DNA from 2 places in the Lysinibacillus sp. HST-98 genome. Region 1 is predicted to be linked to the other one. Evidence: riboswitches for the same ligand, from Rfam matches in the RefSeq annotation. Region 1 holds a riboswitch; the other holds the start of a gene.
What was found. Region 1 has a riboswitch for cobalamin ahead of JIN86_RS14765 (hypothetical protein). Riboswitches for the same ligand answer to the same signal wherever they lie in the genome.
Positions count from the first base shown of each region.

Region 1 (4,430 bases):
AAATTAATGTTGGTAAAGTGGACAAACCGATATGGTCTCCCATTAACTTAGGCTCGACTACTCGACGAATAATAAGTAAAATAGCAGCTAAGATGAATAATTTTACAGCTATAGAGGTGTTTCCCATCAATAGGTGGTAAAGCCCCCATGGCGCTAGAATAATGATAGAGCCTAGGAATGGTACAATATCTATTAACCAGATAATAATCGTCATTGTTACTGCGTATTTCGGTTGGATTAATAGCAGTCCAATGAGTGTGACGCCTCCAATAATAAAGCTTACAAATAAGTGAGCCTTCATATAGCCAAATGTAGCATCTTTTAAGCGATTTAAAATAATTTTTATCTTCTTTGCTGTATTGGGCTTTAAATATTTATAAGTGATTTGCTTTAACTTAGGCAAATCAAGCATAAATAGGAATAGCGCAATCATATAAACGAGAAGACTGATAAATAGGCTGGGTATCTCTGAAAAGAAGGCAGAAACTTTGCTATAATTAAAGAAGCTTAAAAAGGATTCTTCAACTTTCTTTATGAAATCCATTGTGGTTTTTTGAAGCGAAGCACTTACTTCAGGTGGAAAGTCTTCTGTGTATTTAGAAATATTTTCTTGCATATGAAGCCACATATCTGATAGCTTGGAAATATAATAGGGAGCTTGCTTAGATAGTAAAATTATTTGTGTCATTATTTGTGTAATGGATAGATAACAAATAATAGATATAACAATAACACTCACTATGTAAATAAAAGCAACTGCTATTTTCCGTGACATTTTCCATTTCCGTTTAAAGAACATGACAATTGGTTCTAAGAAAAATGCACTAATCCCAGCAAGTATTAAAGGCATGGACACTGGGATAATAAAATAGGCAGCTAGAAGTAGGGATATTATCACAATCAACCGAAAAATCAATTTCCTAGCATTAAATTTATTCATAAACTCACCTTCTTTGCGAAAAAAATTAAGTTAAGTGTACCATAAATCAAATTTTATTACGTTCTGAAACAATAAAGGTAGGGATGAATTATGGAAAAAGAGATTTTGCAACTTTTTAGTAATCTAACAGAGCATGATCGCGATATTCAATATGAATCTTACGAGGAATTAATGAAAATTATGCAGGAACCCGTAGATTGGACATATGCAGTTTGGGAACAGCTAATAAAAGCACTTACATACAATAATGGTTATTCTCGTGCACGTGCTGCACAAATTTTATGCGCTTTAGCTGCAAAAAGTGATCCAGAAGAAAGGGTCTTGGAGGATTTTTTAAAGATTTGGGCTGTGACTTACGATGAACAATCTGCTACAGCAAGGCATGCATTACAAGCAATTTGGAAAATTGGACAGGCGGGTCAAGTACAAAGAGATTTGGTTGTATCGTATCTAGCTAAAAGATTTCAAACATGTATAGATGAAAAACAGCCATCTCTTATTCGTCAGGATATTATTATGTCATTTAAAAAGCTATATGATCAAACAAATGACTCGAAATTATTAGATATTGCCCATCGTTTAATTAATGAAGAACAAGATGCTAAATATAAAAAGAAGTATAAGTCAGCCATCCGTTCAAAGTAGCGAGGTGGTGTTTTTTGTGCAAATTCTTTGATGAACGGTAGAATAGTCAACTATAATGAATGAAAAAAGGGGATTATAGCATGAGCATTTATAATTATCTTGTTCGGAAGCCTAATGGCGAAATTTTATCAATGGAAACATATCGTGGTAAAACAATGTTAATTGTTAACACGGCAAACCAATGCCGATTTACATATCAATTTGAAGACTTACAGAAAATGTATGATAAATATGGAAAAGAGAATTTTGTAGTTCTTGGCTTCCCTTGTGATCAATTTGGCCATCAAAATCCTGAGGATGGAGAGGAAACTAAGCATCTATGCAAGGTAAACTATGGGGTCACATTCCCGATTTTTGAGCTTGTACAGGTAAATGGAGAGGCTACACATCCACTCTTTAATTATTTAAAGCATGAAGTGAATTACCGAGAGTTTGGGAAGGCAAGTATGCAGGAGAAAATGTTGGCAGAAGCAATTGTTCAACTTGCCCCAAGCTTTTTAGATGGTCGTAACATTCGCTGGAACTTTACAAAATTTCTAGTAGATGCTAATGGTAAGACCGTCGCACGCTTTGAACCAACAGATTCACAGCTCGATATTGAACAAGCAATTGAAACACTACTATAGTAAATTTCTTAATAATGTAAAAATTTGTTGGAATTTTCTCTTCAAGTAGAAGTGTTGCTATATTTTAAAATTGAGTACAGCTATTTTTTCTGAATCATATATGATAAACTGCATTACAAATGAAATATTCTTGCAGGATAAAGGTGCTAGTAAGCATAATCGGGAATCCGGTGAAAAACCGGAGCTGTTTCCGCAACTGTAAGTACAGCCATTATAAAGATTTACCACTGTCTCAAAGAAGATGGGAAGGTCCTTTATAACACATTCGTTTTATGTGACGAACTGTACAAGCCAGGAGACCGACCTTTATTTGAACGTATAAAAACTTCTCGGAAGCTAGGAGGATATACGGCAAATACATAGGCTTTGTCTAGTTTGATGGCTCAATATTGTATTTTTGTCGTTCCTTTGCAAAAGGAGCGACTTTTTTTATGCCTTTCAAGTAAGAATTTTTCATTATAGAAAATAGGGGGGGAACCAGTGAAAAAAGATGCCCGTTATTCTTGTTATCCATTTATGCGTGAGAAAGCTTCAACGGTCGATTTTGAAATTCGAACAGATAGCCTGACAACACATCTAGGAGTTGCATTAGCTGCGGTAAAAAAAGAGGATGTTCAAGTTGTTGCTGGGGATTTATTGTGTATGTTACCTATGGCTTATCATGTGAATGGCTCAGTTCGTGGGAAATTAGCAGTAACTGAAGAGGATTTATCTTGGTTAAGTGAGCGTTATGATTTTTACGTTCGCCATGTGAAGGAAGAGATTCAAAGTTTTGTTTTACCTCAAGGAACAGAAGCCGCTGCAGCCTTACATCTTTGTCGCAGTGAAGCAAAAAAATCATATCGTACTTTATACAAAGTATCAGAAGAACGAGAGGTTCCTGCTATTCTTTTCGATTACCTTGGTTTATTAGCTAATGTCTGTTTTGTCATGGCTGTTTTTATGAATCAGCAAGCTGGAATAGCGGAAATACCGTTTATTAGTAAATCCTACCCAATGAAAAAGAAAAAGGAGAATAACAATGAAGAAAGTATTTAATTTCCAATGGCTATCAGTGCTCTTACTTGCACTGGTATTAGCAGGCTGTAGCACTGCTGAAGAGACAAAAAATAAAGAAGCCTCGCAGGATACACAACACGTTGAGAAAACAAGCTATAAAGTGACAGATGACCGTGGAGTGGAAATAGCGTTTAATGAAGTACCAAAAACAGTTGTATCTTTACAACCAAGTAATACTGAGATTTTGTTTGCTTTAGGTGTGGGCGATAAAATTGTAGGAGCAACTGAGTACGATACTTACCCAGAGGAAGCACAAAAAATTGAACGTGTCTCTGATACTACGAATTTTAACAGTGAAAGAATTATAGCGTTAAAGCCAGATGTTGTCATTGCTTATACAATCGGTGATAAGGATGCACTAAAGCCGCTTGAGAACGCAGGAATTAAAGTATTTGTTATTCAATCTGCGACTACTTTTGATGATGTTTATGGAGATATCGAACAAATTGCTGCTGTGATGGGTGTTGCTGATAAAGGAAATAAATTAAATGAAGAGATTAAAGCGAAAATTGCTGAAGTACAAATGAAGGTGAAGGACGTAAAAACGCCGAAAAATGTTTATTTAGAGGTTAGCCCTAAGCCAGACATATATACAGCAGGCTCTAGCACTTTCCAGCAAGAAATATTAGATGCAGCTAATGTTAATAATGTTTTTTCTGACTTGAATAGCTGGGCAAAAGTGAGTGAGGAAGATGTTATTGCGAAAAATCCAGATGTTATTTTAACAACAGTAAACTATACAGAAGATCCAATAGGAGAAATTCTGGGAAGAGATGGTTGGAATACTGTGACAGCTATTCAAAACAAAGCGGTATTGTCCATTGATACAGATATCTCAAATCGACCTGGTCCGCGTATTGGTGAGGCTGTAGAATTAGTAGCGAAGGCTGTGTACCCAGAGTTATTTAAATAAGAAATGTTTTCATGCTAGCTGCGAGCCATTCAGCTAGCATTTTTTATGTGGTTTAAATTACTACCTAGCGTGAAAATTGGAATTAATGTAGTTTGTTCTTTAAAATAAAAGTAAGTATGCTTAATAATCTTAGGAGGTGTAGTGATTGGAGCAATTAGAGACAAAGGTAATTCCATTTGAAGCAGTCTATAATTTCCGAGACATGGGTGGATATAAAACAAAAGATGGGCGTAGGGTAAAGAATGGT
Region 1 is NZ_JAENHX010000006.1:105,521-109,950, reverse strand. Features, by position in the region: gene ytvI (sporulation integral membrane protein YtvI) at 1-940, opposite strand, end outside; gene JIN86_RS14775 (hypothetical protein) at 1,031-1,585, shown strand; gene JIN86_RS14770 (glutathione peroxidase) at 1,666-2,211, shown strand; cobalamin riboswitch at 2,336-2,533, shown strand; gene JIN86_RS14765 (hypothetical protein) at 2,692-3,249, shown strand; gene JIN86_RS14760 (ABC transporter substrate-binding protein) at 3,233-4,183, shown strand; gene JIN86_RS14755 (tyrosine-protein phosphatase) at 4,329-4,430, shown strand, end outside.

Region 2 (4,430 bases), on a different contig from region 1:
CACGTCGTGTTATTCGTGCATTAGAGATGCTGGAATTAAGCGGTGTATCAAAAGCAGCTGAAGCGCAAAATCGAGGAGAAGTACCCCTTTACAACCATGTTATTTTAGGGTTAGGTCAAAACATGTCTCGAGACGTGCTATATGACCGTATTAATCGTCGTGTTGATTTAATGATGGAAAATGGTCTTCTGCAAGAAGTGAAGGGATTATGGCAGCGAAATATCCGCGGTGTGCAGTCTATACAAGCCATCGGGTATAAAGAATTATATGATTATTTAGATGGTAAATGTACCCTAGAGGAAGCCATTGATAGCTTAAAACAAAATTCCCGTCGCTATGCAAAAAGACAGCTTACTTATTTCCGTAATAAAATGGATGTCCATTTTATTACGCCTGATGATCGATTATAAGAATAAAGAAAAATTTCTAAAAATTACTAATTGATAAATTGGTAGAACATGCTACTATAGGAATGAAGAGGTAGAAAGTTAGTAGGGAGGCTATTTGATGAAATCAATCAATTTGCAAGATACGTTCTTGAACCAACTACGTAAAAACAGTGTTTTTGTAACTGTATTTCTGTTAAACGGATTTCAGTTAAAAGGGACTGTGAAATCATATGATAATTTTACAGTATTACTACTTGATGCTGAAAATAAGCAGCACCTAATCTACAAGCACGCCATTTCTACATTCGTACCAGCAAAACAAATTGAGTTTTTAGAGACAGAAGTATAATAAGTTTGTTAAACAGTTAGTGTACTCACACTGGCTGTTTTTTTTGCTACAAGCTATAATGATAGTGGAATTTTATATTTTGGAGGACAAAGTTTATGAAAACAATGGAAACAACACAATTATTAGATCTGTTAGATGCAAATGAGGACCTATATATTATCGATGTTCGTGAAGAGGATGAAGTAGCACATGGCATGATCCCAGGTGCTCAACATATTGCACTCGGAACTATCCCTGAACGTTTAGAGGATTTAGATGTAGAAAAGCCATATATTATTGTATGTAAGGCTGGAGCTCGTTCTGCCAATGCATGTGCTTACTTAGAGGCACAAGGATTTGATGTAACAAACCTTGAAGGCGGCATGCTGGCTTATGATGGAGAATTAGAATTTAAATAAACCATGGAAAAAGAAAGAGTGTATACTCTTTCTTTTTTCATGGTTTATTTTTCAGGGCGTCCATGATAAAATTAAAATTTTCTTCAAAGTTTTTGTAGATATTAACGTTTTTTTGTCCCTGCACTTTTGAAGCATAACTAGCAAAGTTTAGACCAGCTCCATAAATTTGTAGTGCTCCATTCGCCAAATCCCCCTCTTGGAGAAGCTCAATGCCATCTTTCAAGAAATTTTGGCTCTCCTCCAAATGACATTCCGTCAAGTATTTATCACCACTATGAAATAACTTTAAATTTTCCAGTATTTTATTTGCTGTCTCTTCACTGATCGAAGCGTCGACATTGATTAACAACTGATTAATCGGTTTTACGAGTTGGGCATAGAGGCTATCGTGTGTTTCACAGGTTTCAGCAATAGCATTTCTTAATTCTTCTGCATTCATTATATCTTCCCCTAACTTTTTATCGTTTTATTACTTTTGATACTTACCCAATCTTCAATCAATTCAATACTGAAGTTTCAGAAATAATTTATGTTTACATTGAACAGATTATAAGGGCTTTTCAATTTTATGTTTAACATTTCTTAGAGAACTGGAAAAATACAAGTTTTGGAAGGTGGAAATGGAGTTAATTTGTGATTTATTTGTTAGGACAATTGATGTAGCCGATAGTTTTTGTAACAAGCCGAGTTTTAGGCATAGAGAATTCTAAAAAGCACTAATTAAGGAAGACTTGGAATCCAAGTGAAGGATTCCTTTATTGTTATAAGCTCTTGATAAGCTCCTAAATTGTTTGAATAGCTGGTTGTACTAAGTTAACACTCAAAAAATTTTTCCTCTTGACAATAAAAAAGTTGTAAAGTAGATTTATCATAATTACATAAAAGCAATAGGTGCCCACTAGGGAGAATAGGGAATAAAGTGAAAAGCTTTAGCGGACCCGCCACTGTATAAGGGAGTTTCATAGTGTATGCCACTAGCAAATTGCTGGGAAGGTACTATGAGGTGTTGAACTTGAGCCAGGAGACCTGCCTACTTGCTTTAGAAGATATAGATGATGGAAAAGTCTGTAGTTTATTTGTCATGACAATAAACTACAGACTTTTTATTTTGTCTTATGAGAACGAGAGGAGAAATAATCATGCAATTATTACAAGACACGATTCAAAACATTCCAGGGGTTGATATGAAAAGTATGGAACAAGCCAGAAAGCGGATTGATGCGCTTTGTAAGCCCCCGGGTAGCTTGGGTAAACTAGAATCAATTGCCGTACAGCTCTCTGGTATAACCGGACAATTATATCCGACGGTCGACAAAAAAGTGATGATTGTCTGTGCTGCAGATCATGGTGTTTGCGAGGAAGGTGTAACCACGAATCCACAAGATGTTACGCTCTTTCAAACATTAAATTTTCCTAAGGGTGGTACAGGCGTTTGTGCGATTGCGGGCATTACCAATGCAAAGGTGGTCACAGTAGATGTTGGGGTAAAAGAAGATATTCCACTTGATGCAGGAGTCCTTATTCATAAAATTAAATATGGTACCGATAACATGGCACAAGGTCCAGCTATGTCCAAACAAGAAGCCATTCAATCGATAGAAGTAGGAATCCGTGTGGCCACTGAGGAAATCATAAAAGGTGCTGATGTACTTGGGACTGGAGAAATGGGCATCGGCAATACAACACCAAGTGCTGCAATATTAGCAGTTTTGACGGGATACGACCCTATCGAAGTAACGGGGTTTGGTGCAGGAGTAGGCCAAGGAGGCATTGCCTATAAAGCAGCAGTTATTGAAAAAGCAATTACCTTAAATAAGCCTAATCCAAATGATGTTATTGATCTTCTGGCTAAGGTTGGAGGATTAGAGATAGGGGCGATGACAGGTATTATTCTTGGCGCTGCTGCCCATCGTAAACCCGTTGTCATTGATGGATTTATTTCGACTATAGCTGCCCTCATTGCTTATAAGCTCGAACCAAAAGTAATTGATTATATTATTCCTTCCCATGCTTCAGAGGAGCCAGGGGCAAAAATTGCCGCTGCGTTACTAGGCATTGAACCGATGTTGCATATGAATATGCGTTTAGGCGAAGGTTCTGGAGCAGCCTTAGCCTTTCCTATTTTAGATGCAGCTTGCTCGATGATGAAAAACATGGTGACTTTAGAAGAATCAATGCAGTTGTTAAAAAGGTAAGTTAAATGTCTTTTTTTAATCATATAAGGAATGAAACATTAGCTAAAACAATAAAACAGCCAATGACTTAATTTTTGGTCATTGGCTGAATGGTGTTTATGCTCGATTTAATTTACGTAATGGCAAGCGCCACTTCATCATATAGGAAAGAATACGTAAAGCTGTAATCACTGCGAATAAAATATAAAGGAAAATGTCCCCTGTAAAAACCTCGAAGCCGATTAACAGTCCAGCAAGAGCTGCCCAAACGCCATAAACTTCATCACGGAGAACTAATGGTTTTCTTCTAGCTAATAAATCTCGTACAATACCACCACCTGAACCTGTCAAAACAGCAGCTACAATGACTGCGCTCACTGGCATATCAAGCTTGACAGCATAGAGTGCGCCTTGAATAGCAAATGCTGATAAGCCAATCGCATCTGTGAAGTTACCCCAACGATGCCAATGTTGAATCAGATGATGTGGAAAAATAAAGAATATCGTAATCGCAGCAAGCGCTATTTGAAACATCATATCCTGTCCCCAAAGTGTTGTGACAGGTAGTCCAATGAGTAAATTTCGAATAGCTCCTCCACCAAAAGCAGTCACAATACCAAGTATATATACACCGAATAAATCGTATTCTTCTTCCATGGCAATAATTGCCCCAGAAATAGCAAAGGCAATTGTTCCTATGATACTAAAAACCTCCCAAGCCATCCCGTTCACCCCTTCTATCAATAAATAAACTTTTTAAAAGTTAAAAGACGTTTTACGTAACAGAATCTATGAATTTAATAGCCAAAATCGGTCATTAAATACGCTTCTTGAATTGAGTCCGCACATTAGCTTAGCGTAAAATCCTCTTAGAAACAATAGGCAAGTTTTACAGGTGCACATACAAATTGATAAAATGTGATTAAAATAAAGAAAAACATTCGTCAAATGCGTTCATATACCAGTAGTTGGTTAGGGAATTCTAGAGTGATTGAAGTCAATTTAGATAGTCAATAAATCTTACTGATTGAAATGCGTGACATTGTGAAATGGAGAAGAAAGAATGACATTTACATCAAATTTATCAATAGAAACGCTATCGTTAGCGGCAAAAGTAGAG
Region 2 is NZ_JAENHX010000002.1:395,984-400,413, reverse strand. Features, by position in the region: gene miaA (tRNA (adenosine(37)-N6)-dimethylallyltransferase MiaA) at 1-410, shown strand, start outside; gene hfq (RNA chaperone Hfq) at 508-738, shown strand; gene JIN86_RS07645 (rhodanese-like domain-containing protein) at 834-1,136, shown strand; gene JIN86_RS07640 (hypothetical protein) at 1,174-1,575, opposite strand; cobalamin riboswitch at 2,009-2,184, shown strand; gene cobT (nicotinate-nucleotide--dimethylbenzimidazole phosphoribosyltransferase) at 2,276-3,331, shown strand; gene JIN86_RS07630 (trimeric intracellular cation channel family protein) at 3,428-4,033, opposite strand; gene JIN86_RS07625 (methionine gamma-lyase family protein) at 4,374-4,430, shown strand, end outside.
Region 2: it holds a riboswitch for cobalamin, as region 1 does, so the genes downstream of both, cobT (nicotinate-nucleotide--dimethylbenzimidazole phosphoribosyltransferase) here and JIN86_RS14765 (hypothetical protein) in region 1, are expected to answer to the same signal.